Regions from separate parts of the Noviherbaspirillum saxi genome, predicted to be linked through region 1. Evidence: predicted binding sites of a transcription regulator. Region 1 holds the regulator's gene; each other region holds the start of a gene.

The links. The regulator sigma-54, encoded in region 1, starts transcription at its own class of promoters, with help from an activator protein. The targets are predictions, from matches to a motif close to TGGCANGNAANCTGCTTT.
Region 2: D3871_RS22635 (ethanolamine ammonia-lyase subunit EutB) is a predicted target of sigma-54. The motif match lies at 2,212-2,229, and genes of this name have one in related genera.
Region 3: prpB (methylisocitrate lyase) is a predicted target of sigma-54. The motif match lies at 2,024-2,041, and genes of this name have one in related genera.

The regions. Positions count from the first base shown of each region.
Region 1 is NZ_QYUO01000001.1:3,190,270-3,194,524, reverse strand. It holds gene D3871_RS15100 (deoxyguanosinetriphosphate triphosphohydrolase) at 1-192, shown strand, start outside; gene D3871_RS15095 (enoyl-CoA hydratase/isomerase family protein) at 241-1,326, opposite strand; gene hpf (ribosome hibernation-promoting factor, HPF/YfiA family) at 1,479-1,826, opposite strand; gene D3871_RS15085 (RNA polymerase factor sigma-54) at 1,926-3,407, opposite strand; gene lptB (LPS export ABC transporter ATP-binding protein) at 3,425-4,165, opposite strand; gene lptA (lipopolysaccharide transport periplasmic protein LptA) at 4,167-4,255, opposite strand, start outside.
Region 2 is NZ_QYUO01000002.1:1,532,330-1,536,584, forward strand. It holds gene eutC (ethanolamine ammonia-lyase subunit EutC) at 1-757, opposite strand, end outside; gene D3871_RS22635 (ethanolamine ammonia-lyase subunit EutB) at 770-2,149, opposite strand; gene D3871_RS22640 (PAS domain S-box protein) at 2,332-4,255, opposite strand, start outside.
Region 3 is NZ_QYUO01000001.1:1,176,254-1,180,508, reverse strand. It holds gene prpC (bifunctional 2-methylcitrate synthase/citrate synthase) at 1-1,033, opposite strand, end outside; gene prpB (methylisocitrate lyase) at 1,086-1,976, opposite strand; gene prpR (propionate catabolism operon regulatory protein PrpR) at 2,184-3,836, shown strand; gene D3871_RS05650 (glutathione S-transferase family protein) at 3,844-4,255, opposite strand, start outside.

The sequences.
Region 1 (4,255 bases):
GCACGCCGCATCGTGCGCGAACTATTCGACGCATTCATGGCGGAGCCGCGCCTGCTTCCTCCCGACTACCAGGTAACCGAACGCGGCAGTCAGCAGGCACGGGCGCGCAAGGTGTCCGACTATATTGCCGGCATGACCGACCGCTATGCGATGCGCGAGCACCGCCGCTTGTTCACCGTCGGCGAAATCTGAATGCCTCGCAGACGCTGCATACACTGCTCAGCGTAGATCGGATCTCTATCAGGCAAGGTCGCGTAGCGGATGCGCATATGCTGGCCACGCCGGTTCGAAAAATCGTGCAATCATTGCATCATCAACCGCTTCCAGCGACGGTGGATTCCAGTTCGGCGTATTGTCCTTGTCGATGACCACCGAGCGGATGCCTTCCAGCACCTCCCCGCTTTCAAAGCTGCGGCGCACCATCGTGCGTTCCATCCGCAGGCAATCGGCCACGCTCATCGCCGCTCCCTGCCGCAGCTGCGACAAGGTCACGCACATCATCAGAGGAGAGCGCTTCTGCATGACTGCAAGCGTATTCTGTGCAAACGCGTCGCCATCGTCCGCGAGCGAGGCGGTAATGGTGCTTACGCTGTCATGTGCGAAATGGCGGTCGATCGATGCATGTTGTGCCGCAAGCTTGCTGGCAGCCGGATCGATCTGGGTCTTGAACGGTGCAGCGAACTCGGCCGCGGCAGCGCGTACATCGGTCGCTGTCGCCAGCAAGCCCAGCAGCGTGGCCAGCTCCGACGCAGGAACAAATACATCGGCCAGCCCCGCATACAGCGCATCTGCCGCGCCGATCACTTCGCCGGTCACGCCGAGATAGGTACCCAGCTGCCCGGGTGCGCGCGAAAGGAAGTAGCTGCCGCCGACATCGGGAAACAGTCCGATATTCACTTCCGGCATCGCCATCTTGGTACGCTCGGTAACGATGCGCAGCCGGTTCGATTCACCGCCCTGTGCCACCCCCATACCGCCGCCCATGACGATGCCATCCATGATCGCAATGTACGGTTTCGGATAGAAATGGATCAGGTGGTTCAGCGCATATTCTTCGGTAAAAAAGTCTTCCAGCAAGGCGCTGTCCCCGCGTGGCGTGGCGCTGCCTGCATCGTGGAAGAAGCGGATGTCGCCGCCGGCACAGAATGCCCTTTCGCTGCTGCTGTGAATGAGCACGGCACGTATCGCCGGATCGTTGCGCCATGCAAGCAGGGCCTGCGTGATGGAGCGCACCATGGCCAGCGATAGCGAGTTGAGCGCCTTCGGACGGTCCAGTGTGATGACGCCAAGATGGTGATGGATCGCGGTGCGGACGAATTCGGTCATGGAGAGGCGAGTATGGATTCGAAACGCCATATTCTATCGGCTATGCGATTGCGGCGTCGGTCGCGGCGCCGACATTCAAGATACCGCCAACAAAAAAGGGCGCCCATGGCGCCCTTCATTGCGATGCCGGTTTGCCCGGCGTGGATCACGATTTACGCGGCTGTCGGTGCTTCCGGCATGCGTTTGTGCGCTTCGCACTGATGATCCTGCATCTTGGTCTTGTACTTGATTACCTGGCGGTCCAGCTTGTCGATCAGCGTATCGATCGCCGCGTACAGGTCTTTGGCAAAGCTTTCCACATGTATGACATTCCCCCTCAAGCGCAGATTGACTTCGGCTCTTTGCCGCTTATCTTTTTCAGAGGGCTTTTCAACCCCGAGGATGACTGCAATATCAATGACATGATCGAAATGGCGAATAATCCTGTCCAGCTTGTTTTGCACGTATTCGCGAATGGCAGGTGTCAAATCGAGATGATGTCCACTGATTATGAGATTCATACAGCGCTCCTATGGATGGCGTCGCTGGAGGTTCGCAAACGTGCCCCGGAATGCGTAGACCGGCTACGCTGGAACACAGCAACATCACTACAACAAAGACTACAAGGATTTGCGCAGATTGACTGGAGGAATTTTCAGGGCTTCACGGTATTTTGCGACAGTACGTCGTGCCACGACCATGCCCTGTTCCCCCAACATATCCGCTATTTTGCTATCTGAAAAAGGATTCTTGGGGTCTTCTGCTCCTATCAATTGTTTGATCAGGGCCCGTATCGCCGTCGATGAAGCTTCTCCCCCTGCTTCCGTGGCGACGTGGCTACCGAAGAAATACTTCAACTCGAACATGCCATGGGGAGTGAGCATGTATTTTTGAGTTGTTACCCGAGAGATAGTGCTCTCGTGTAAACCAAGTGTATCAGCAATTTCACGCAAGACAAGGGGGCGCATTGCAACTGCCCCGTGCGAGAAAAAATTCCTCTGCCGATCGACAATTGCCTGTGCAACACGCAGGATGGTATCGAAACGCTGACGCATGTTCTTGATCAGCCATTTCGCTTCCTGCAATTGTGAAGAGAGTGATCCCTCACCTTTGCTCTGCTTGAGGATATTCGCATAGAGCGCATTGACGCGCAGTCGGGGCATGACATCGTGATTGAGCATGACTTGCCAGCCGTTCTTGGTTTTTTTCACAATCACGTCCGGCACAACATAATCTGATGCATCGGACGCATATAGCGCACCTGGGTGCGGATTGCATTGCTTGATTACGTATTGTGCTTCGCGCAGATCTTCATCGTCGCAATCGAGCGCTTTTTTCAGCTTATTGAAATCGCGCTGGGCGAACAACGACAGATGCTTTTCCACGATATCGAGCGCACGCCGCCGCGTCACCATCGGTACTTTCGGAAAGCGGCGGATTTGAATCGACAGGCACTCGGACGCATTGCGCGCGCCGACACCGGCCGGCTCGAAACTTTGCAATAGTTTTAGCGCGACATTGAGGTCGTCGATGTCGATGTCGAGCTCTTCCGGAAGACGCGCATGAATTTCTTCCAGCGGTTCATCCAGATAGCCGTTGTCATTGAGCGCATCGATGATCAATTCCACCAGTGCGCGATCGCGTGGTTCGCGCACCGTCAGCCGCATCTGCTCGAGCAGGTGTTCGCGCAGCGTGGTTTCATGCGCTTCGAGCTGAGGACGCGCATCGTCGTCTTCCGGCGCTTTTGAGGTGCGGGCGACATCGTCGAAACTCCAGTCGTTGTCGGAGGCTGTCGCATTCTCGCCGCCTTCGCCGCCCTCAAAATTACCTTCTCCTTCTTCGCGCGTGGTCGAAGACGATTCCTGGACCGGCGCTTCAGAAGTGTTGCTGGCCGGCGGCGTGTTGATCGCACCATCTGCCAGCAATCGCACTGAATGATCGAGCGGATCGTCGACGCGTTCCAGCATGGGATTGTCGGAAAGGATCTGTTCCAGCTCCTGATGCAGCTCGAGCGTCGACAACTGCAGCAGACGGATAGACTGTTGCAGTTGCGGGGTCAGCGCGAGATGTTGCGATACGCGAAGTTGGAGTGTCTGTTTCATGCCTGTCTGCTTCTTCCTTACATCCGGAAGTGCTCGCCGAGATAGACCCGGCGCACGGATTCATTGGCAATAATGTCGTCAGGTCGGCCGCTTGCCAATACCGACCCCTGGTTAATGATATAGGCGCGATCGCAAATGCCCAGCGTTTCGCGCACGTTATGGTCGGTGATCAGCACACCGATACCGCGCTCCTTGAGAAAGCGCACGATGCGCTGGATTTCAATCACCGCGATCGGGTCGACGCCGGCAAATGGTTCATCCAGCAGCACGAAGCGCGGATTGGTCGCCAATGCACGCGCGATCTCGACCCGGCGCCGTTCGCCGCCGGATAGCGACAGCGCCTGGTTTTCGCGCAGCCGTTCGATCTGCAGCTCGGCCAGCAATCTTCCGAGGCGCTTGTCGATTTCCGCTTTAGGCAGCGGCTTGTCATTGACCCGCTGTAATTCCAGTACTGCGCGGATATTGTCTTCCACCGTCAGCTTGCGAAATACTGACGCTTCCTGCGGCAGGTAAGACAATCCAAGTGTCGCACGACGATGAATCGGCATGCGCGATATCGCGACGCCGTCGAGGTCGATCTCGCCGGAATCCGATGGCACCAAGCCGACGATCATGTAAAACGACGTGGTCTTGCCGGCCCCGTTCGGGCCCAGCAATCCGACCACTTCACCACTTTCCACCTGCAGCGACACGTCGTGCACAACCTGTCGAGTGCCGTAACTCTTTTGCAAGCCGCGAACGACCAATGTGCTTGCCATGCTACTTGTCCTTTGCGTCATTGCGCGGCTGTATGATCGCCTTGATACGCCCGCCGCCAGGCTTGGTTTCGCCCGATGGTGTATTGTTGA
Region 2 (4,255 bases), on a different contig from region 1:
TCGCTTCATGCATCGCGCTGCCCTCCTTGAGCAGGACACCGGACAACTGCAACTGCAGCGCGTGCTTTATCAGAAAAGCAAGCTTGTACGCCGCGGCTTCATACGACAAGCCTTCCGGTCTTACGTTCGAAATACAATTGCGTTCGCTATCCATGCGTCCGACACGCGGCTCATAGGTGAGGTAGATTCCCAGGCTGTCCGGCGAGCTCAGTCCCGGACGCTCGCCGATCAGGACGGCGACAATCTTTGCGCCCAGCATCTCGCCTATTTCATCTCCGAGCGCCACCCTGCCCTGCTGTGCAAGCACTACCGGCGTCGTATTCCACTCGAATGAAGTTTTCGTTCTAAGCATTTTCAGCAGCGGGACAGCATGTCTCTGCACCGCCGTCGCTGACAAACCGTCCGCGATCACAATGGCCAACTCCGTCGCACGCGGCGCCTGCGCCAGACGGCTTGCGCTGTCTTCATCCAGCCGGCGGCCGAGATCCGGACGCAGTAGATAGGTATGGCGGTTGTCGGCCTTGCTGTGTACTCTCAGACTTCGAAAATTCGCAAGCGCCAATTCCTGCTGCAAGGCATCGCAATCCAGCAGGCAATGAACGGCATCGCGTGCCTGAGCATGGGCAAGGCTGAAGCGCAGCAGTTCGGCGCACGGCGTGCTCGCACCGGCTCGTCCCAGCGCAATGCGGGCATTGGTAAGGGAGCGCAACTGTTGCCAAGGATCTTGCTGCACCAGCAATCCGGTCTGCTTTTTCATTGCATCCTCCGTTCAGGTACGGGCCAGCTGCAGCAAGGGATTTGATTCGGCAGGCGGCGACAGTCTTCCTCTGGCGTCCACGAGTTGCATGCGTTCAAGCCACTGTTCGAATTCCGGCGCCCGCTTCAGGCCGAGCAGGCTGCGCAGGTACAGGGCATCATGAAATGAAGTGCTCTGGTAATTCAGCATGATGTCATCGGCTCCCGGTACGCCCATAATGAAATTGACGCCTGCCGCGCCCAGAAGCGTCAGCAGATTATCCATGTCGTCCTGATCGGCTTCGGCATGATTGGTATGGCAGATGTCGCAACCCATCGGCACGCCGAGCAGCTTGCCGCAAAAATGGTCTTCAAGCCCGGCGCGTATGATCTGCTTGCCGTCGAACAGGTATTCAGGACCGATGAAGCCGACCACCGTATTCGTCAACAGCGGTCGCAATTCGCGCGCGACCGCATAGGCGCGCGCCTCGCAGGTCTGCTGGTCGATACCGTGATGCGCGTCGGCGGACAAGGCGCTGCCCTGCCCGGTCTCCAGATACATCACGTTATCGCCAAGCGTGCCGCGCTGCAGCGAGCGGGCGGCATCGTTGGCTTCTTTCAGCAGGGACAGCGATATGCCGAAACCGGTGTTGGCTTTCTCGGTGCCGGCGATCGACTGGAATACCAGGTCGACCGGTGCGCCCTGCTCGATCCCCTTGATCTGCGTTGTCACATGCGTCAGCACGCAGCTCTGCATGGGGATATCGAAACGCTGACGCAACTCGTCCATCATGCGCCAGAGCCCGATCATGGTATGCAAGGAATCGCTTGCGGGATTGATGCCGACCACCGCGTCGCCCGCGCCATAGAACAAACCGTCCAGGATGCTGGCGCCGATGCCGCGCATGTCATCGGTGGGATGATTCGGCTGCAGGCGCACAGCCAGATGTCCCGGCAAACCGATGGTATTGCGAAAGCGTGTGACGACATGGCATTTTTTCGCGGCCAGGATCAGGTCCTGATTGCGCATCAGCTTGCTCACGGCGGCCGCCATTTCCGGCGTGATGCCGGGCGCGCAGGCAGACAGCGCCGCGCTGTCGGTGCTGTCGAGCAGCAGCCAGTCGCGGAAATCCCCGACCGTCAGATGCGCGATCGGCGCGAACGCTTGTTGGTCATGGGTATCGATGATCAGCCGGGTGATTTCGTCGCTCTCGTAGGGGATCAGAGGCTGTTCGAGAAAACTGCTTAGCGGCACCTCGGCCAGCGCCATGCGCGCAGCGACACGCTCTTCGTACGTCAGTGCGGCGATGCCTGCGAGATAATCGCCGGATCGCGCCGGACTCGCCTTTGCCAGCAGCGTGGCAAGGTCGGGAAAATCGTAGCTTGTACAACCGATGCTGGTTCGGTATCCCATGCGACGCCCTCCATTTCAGTTGACAGGCGAACACGCGTTGCTTGCCTTGACAGAGAAACGTTACAGCAGAATATATGCCAATACAGTGCGTTTCATCGAATGTAGTGCACCTCCATGCAAACGCGAACACCTCGCCGTCCTTAATACCACCTTTAAAGATGCAAGAGATCTGCCTGATTGACTCAGGCACTCACCTGAAAACTGTCTTTACTGCCGCGCTTGACCGCATACATGGCGACATCGGCACGCTTCAGGAGTGCATCCTCATCCTCGCCATGATCCGGAAACACGGAAACGCCTATGCTCGCGGTGACGGTGTACGACACATCGCCTAGCACAATCGAAGCCCGCAATGCGGCGACCATTTTTTCCGCTAGCGCGCGCAGATGCTGCATGTCCCTGTGTTCCTGGATGATCACCACGAATTCGTCGCCGGCCAGTCGCGCGACAAAGTCGCTGTCGCGCACGCAATCGACCAGACGCGTGGCCGTCACCTTCAACACCACATCTCCGGCATCGTGTCCATGCACATCGTTGATCGCCTTGAAATGATCGAGGTCGATAAACATCAGTGCAAACTTTCGCTGATAGCGCCGGGCAAGCTGTATCTGATAGCCGAGGACTTGATGGAACATCATGCGGTTCGGCAGGCCGGTCAGGATATCGTGGCTGGCAAGGTGGCGAATACGCTCTTCCGCTGTCTTTCTTTCGGTAATGTCCTTGCCGGTGCCGCGATATCCCGCCGCATGTCCATCCTTGTCCCTGACAGGCAGGCCGCTGATGCTCAGATAACGTTTCGCGCCGTCGGTCCCGAGTATGCACAATACCAGTTCATGAAAAGGCATGCCTTCGGCCAGCAGGCTTTGATGCTCTATCCATTGATCGAGCGAGACATTATCGAAGGGCAGTTCCCACAAGGTTTTGCCAAGATAGTCATCCGCAACCATGCCCGTCTTGCCAAACACATCACCATTAATCTGCGTAAACCGGTAACGACTGTCCTGCTCCCAGTACCAATCCGACGACAGCTTCGTCAGATCGCGGAAACGCTCTTCGCTGGCCCGCAGCGCCGACTCGATGCTGCGCCGGTCCGTCACGTCGCGCAACATGCCGCGAAAGCCGGCCGGTTCTCCGCTGGCGTCGCGGATCAGGTGGATCGATCCTTCGCACATGACCTCTTTCCCGTTCCTGTGCAGCAGGCGCCAGTCGATCCCTTTTTTGGGGATCCCGCTCTTGAAAACCTCGTTGAAATTGGCGAACACATGCGCGGCATCCTGCGGCGAGTGATACCGCCGGTAGTTCACGCCGGCGATTTCGCTCATCGAATAACCAAACATGCGGCAGAACGCATCGTTGCACAGCATGAGCGCACCGGTGAGATCGACCTCGTAATACGCCTCTTCTATGCTTTCGAGGATGGACCGGTATTTTTCTTCGCTGGCGCGTACCGCTTCCTCAGCCAGGCGCCGCGCGGTTACGTCGCGCGAAATACCGCGGAATCCGGCCGGTCTGCCGTCAGTACCGATGATCAGCTGCATCGAAGTCTGGACGATGCAGATATTGCCGTCTTCCCTTTGTATCGCATGCTCGGTCAATTCCGCCGGCTGCCTGGTGCGATAGATCCGGTGGTATAGGCCGTAGACGTATTCCGCCGTGGCAACGTTCATGAAATTGCGGTAATTGAGCCGCAAGGCTTCGTCCCTGGTGCAATTGTGCTGGCGGCACAGCGCATCGTTGACGACGGTGTAATTGCCCTTCAGGTCGACTTCGAAGTAACCGTCATTCATGTTTTCGAGGATGCTGCGGTAGCGCTCCTCGCTCTGGCGCAAGGCATCGACCGCTTTCCGGCGCTTCAGATCACGGTCGAAGTTTTCCAGAGTAAAGACGATGTTTTGCGCCATGCGCTCGAGGAGATTGACGATATCATCGTCGAAGGCATCTTTCTCGCGCGAGTACAGAAGAAGCACGCCGATCGATTCGCCATCGCGCCGCAGCGGAATGGCGGCGCCGGCCGCCGCGCCTTCCTTGCCTGCCGCCATGCGCCAGGGCTTGACCTTGACGCGAGGATCATTGGGAAAATCATTGATGACACAGCTCTCGCCGCTA
Region 3 (4,255 bases), 2.0 Mb from region 1:
GGGAGATCACGAACAGCGGTGTAAACATCGCAGTCGGTACACCCATCATGTGGTACGACACAGCGGAGAACCAGTCGAGGTTGGGGAACATTTTCTTGATGTCCCACATCACGGTTTCAAGGCGCTCGGCGATGTCGAACATCTTGGTCGAGCCGGCTTCCGTGGACAGGTTGCGCGCCACTTCCTTGATCACCTTGTTGCGCGGATCGGAAATGGTGTACACCGGATGGCCGAAGCCGATGACGACTTCCTTGTTCTCGACGCGGCGACGGATGTCGGCTTCCGCTTCATCCGGATTGTCGTAGCGCTTCTGGATTTCAAATGCGACTTCATTCGCGCCGCCATGCTTGGGACCGCGCAGCGCGCCGATCGCGCCAGTAATGGCCGAATACATGTCAGAGCCTGTGCCAGCCACGACGCGTCCGGTAAACGTCGATGCATTGAATTCGTGCTCCGCATACAGGATCAGCGACGTGTGCATTGCCTTTTCCCACATGGCGGATGGCTTCTTGCCATGCAGCAGATGCAGGAAGTGGCCGCCGATCGATTCGTCGTCGGTTTCGACTTCGATCCGCTTGCCGTTATGGCTGAAGTGGTACCAGTACAGCAGCATCGAACCCAGCGATGCCATCAGGCGGTCGGCGATGTCGCGCGCGCCCGGTGTGTTGTGGTCATCCTTTTCGGGCAACACGCAACCGAGCACCGACACACCGGTGCGCATCACATCCATGGGGTGCGAGGAAGCGGGCAGCGTCTCAAGGGCTGCCTTCAGATTGGCCGGCAAACCGCGCAGCGATTTCAGCTTGGCCTTGTAGCCTTTCAGTTCGGCTGCGTTCGGCAGCTTGCCATGCACCAGCAGGTGGGCGATTTCCTCGAACTCGCAAGTGTCCGCCACGTCGAGAATGTCATAGCCGCGATAGTGCAGGTCGTTACCGGTCTTGCCTACTGTGCAAAGGGCGGTATTGCCGGCGGTAACGCCGGACAGTGCAACCGATTTCTTGGGCTTGAAGCCTGCGGCTTGTTGTTCGCTCATTAAAAGTCTCCTGGATCAAAAATAATCTTGCGTATTACTAGGCGTTACTAAGTTATTTGGCTTTTTGCTGGGCAAACAGCGCGTCGAGCTTTTGCTCGAAGTCGTGATAATTGATGCGGTCATACAGTTCCATCCGGGTCTGCATGGTGTCGACCACATTCTGCTGCGTGCCGTCGCGACGAATTGCGTTGTACACGTTCTCGGCAGCCTTGTTCATCGCGCGGAAGGCGGACAAGGGATACAGCACCAGTCCCACGTCGACGGCCTTGAGCTGTTCGACCGTGTACAGCGGCGTTGCGCCGAACTCGGTGATGTTCGCCAGCACCGGCACCTTCACTGCGTCCGCGAACGTTTTGTACATTTCGAGCTTGGTGATCGCCTCCGGGAACACCATGTCGGCACCCGCCTCCACGCATGCCTGGGCACGATCAAGCGCAGCTTCCAGTCCTTCGACCGCGAGCGCATCGGTGCGTGCCATGATCACAAAGTTTTCATCGGTACGCGCATCGACAGCGGCCTTGATGCGGTCGACCATTTCCTGCTTGCTGACGATTTCCTTGTTGGGACGATGGCCGCAGCGCTTGGCGCCGACCTGGTCTTCAATGTGGATGGCGGCCGCGCCGAACTTGATCATGGACTTGACCGTACGTGCGACATTGAATGCGGAAGAGCCGAATCCGGTATCGACGTCGACCAGCAATGGCAGGTCGCAAACGTCGGTAATGCGGCGCACGTCGGTCAAAACGTCGTCGAGATTGGAAATGCCGAGATCGGGCAAACCGAGCGAGCCGGCCGCGACGCCGCCGCCGGACAGGTAGATTGCACGGTAACCGGCGCGCTTGGCCAGCAGAGCGTGGTTGGCATTGATTGCGCCGACGACTTGCAGCGGGGATTCTTCCTTTACGGCCTGACGAAACGCTGCTCCAGCGGATTGGACAGTCATGTTTTTACCTTCCTGAGATGTTTCATGAGTTTGCATGCTGCCTCCTTATTGCAAGCGGTGTGCCACACAGGAAAGTTTTTGCAGAATATTTTTATTTTTATTAAAAATCAATATGTTATAGATTAAAGAAAAGGTAATCTGAAAAATATCTGAGCAGCCATGTTTCAATCCACGTTACACTTGAAACATCGCAATGAAACATGAAACATGAGACCGCGCAGCCATCCCTTACCCGATCCGAATGAGAAACCGGTCATTTGGACCGTGGCCATCTCGCGTTTATCCGACCTGTTTCGGGATATCACGCTGGAATTCGACGATCGGGCCAGCATAGAACCGATCAATCTCGGCTTCGAAGACGCGGTACGCCATATTCGTGAACGCATGGAAACCGAGCGCTGCGATGCGGTCATTGCCGCCGGCTCGAACGCGGCTTACCTGAAGGGGCGTTTATCGCTGCCCGTCGTCATTGCCAAAGCCAGCGGTTTCGATGTCATGCAGGCACTAGCCCGGGCGCGCAAGATCACCTCGGCAATCGGTCTGATCACCTATCAGGAGCCGATGCCGGAACTGGTCGAATTCCAGACCACTTTCGGTCTGCAAATCGTGCAACGCACCTATGTGACCGAAGAAGATGCGCGCGCGCAGATCAATGAGCTCAAGGCCGCAGGCATCAAGGCCATCGTCGGCGCCGGACTGATCACCGATCTGGCGGAAGAAGCCGGCCTTGCAGGTGTTTTCGTGTACTCGGCGGCATCGATACGGCAAGCCTTCGAAGACGCGCTGGAACTGGCACGTTTCACGCAGCTCGAATCCGGACGGGCGCGCGCCAATCCGCTTGCCGATGCCTTGCGCGCCAAGCATGGATTGAACGACTTGCGCGGCGACTCCGCGGCGATGCAGGCGGTGCGCCACTCGATCGAATTATTTGCCAAATCCCCGGCGACCGTACTGATCCACGGTGAAACCGGCACCGGCAAGGAGCTTGCAGCCCAGGCGATCCACCGCGAAAGCCAGCGCGCGCGCCAACCGTTTGTTGCAATCAATTGCGGCGCGGTGGCCGAATCCCTGCTTGAGTCGGAATTGTTCGGCTATGAAGAAGGCGCGTTTACCGGGTCGCGGCGTGGAGGCCATGCCGGCTTGTTCGAAGCCGCCAATCGCGGCACGCTGTTCCTCGATGAAATCGGCGAGATGCCGCTGCAATTGCAGACGCGTCTGTTGCGCGTACTGGAAGAACGGGAAGTGGTTCGCGTCGGCGGCACCCGCCCGATCGCGGTGAATGTGCGCATCATCAGTGCCACGCATTGCGATCTCGACCAGCGCGTGCGCGATGGACGCTTTCGGGCTGACCTGTTCTACCGGCTCGGCGTACTGCGCCTGACGCTGCCTCCGCTGCGCGAGCGCACGGAAGACCTGGCATCGCTGGCCGAATGGGGATTGAAAAACGCATTGGCTTCGCTGGGCACGCGGCCGCATGCGAATCTGCACGCGGAAATTCTCGCCTGTGTGCCGCTGTTGGCCAGTTATACGTGGCCGGGCAATGTGCGCGAGTTGCGCAATCTGATGGAGCGCGTGGCCCTGTTTCTTGCAGCGGAACCGCTGCAGGCCTTGTCGCCGGGGTTCATTACGGCGGTCGCGCCTGAACTGGTTTCCGTTTCAAGTCCGACGGCTGCGCCAGCGTTTCGGCCAACGGCCGTGACGCTGGACAACGCATCATCACCGCCCTTGCCGGCTAGCTATTCGGAAACGGTTCACACGGTACTTGCGCGCTTTGGCGGCAACCGGGAAGCCGCCGCGAAACATCTAGGGATCAGCCGTACTACCTTGTGGCGTCGCCTGAGTCGAGATGATCCGCGATGAAACGGGATTAAAACAACGGCTCGCTTAAACCTTCCTGCTCGAATGCGCGCATGACGGCTGGCCGCTCCACCATCCGCTGCAGGAAGCGGCCAAGATGTGTGCGATTGCGCGCCGGGTGCATCATCATCCTGGTCCACCTCGACAACATCATCAGATAGGGATCCACCGCCGTATACTGCTGGCCAAGCAGATAAGGCCCACCGTGCTCAGCCAGCGTCCGGTCAAGCAGGTCCAGCATCGCACTTACCCGTTGTTCAGCATGCTGCTTGACATCTGCGGCACCAGCCTCGCTACTGGCCAGCCGCTCAGGGTAGAAATAGGTGAGCAACTCGGCTTGCAAGGTATTGGTCAGATACATCAGCCACTTGTAGAAATGCGCACGTTCAGCCGTGCCGAGTGCCGGCGCCAGCCCGGCTTCA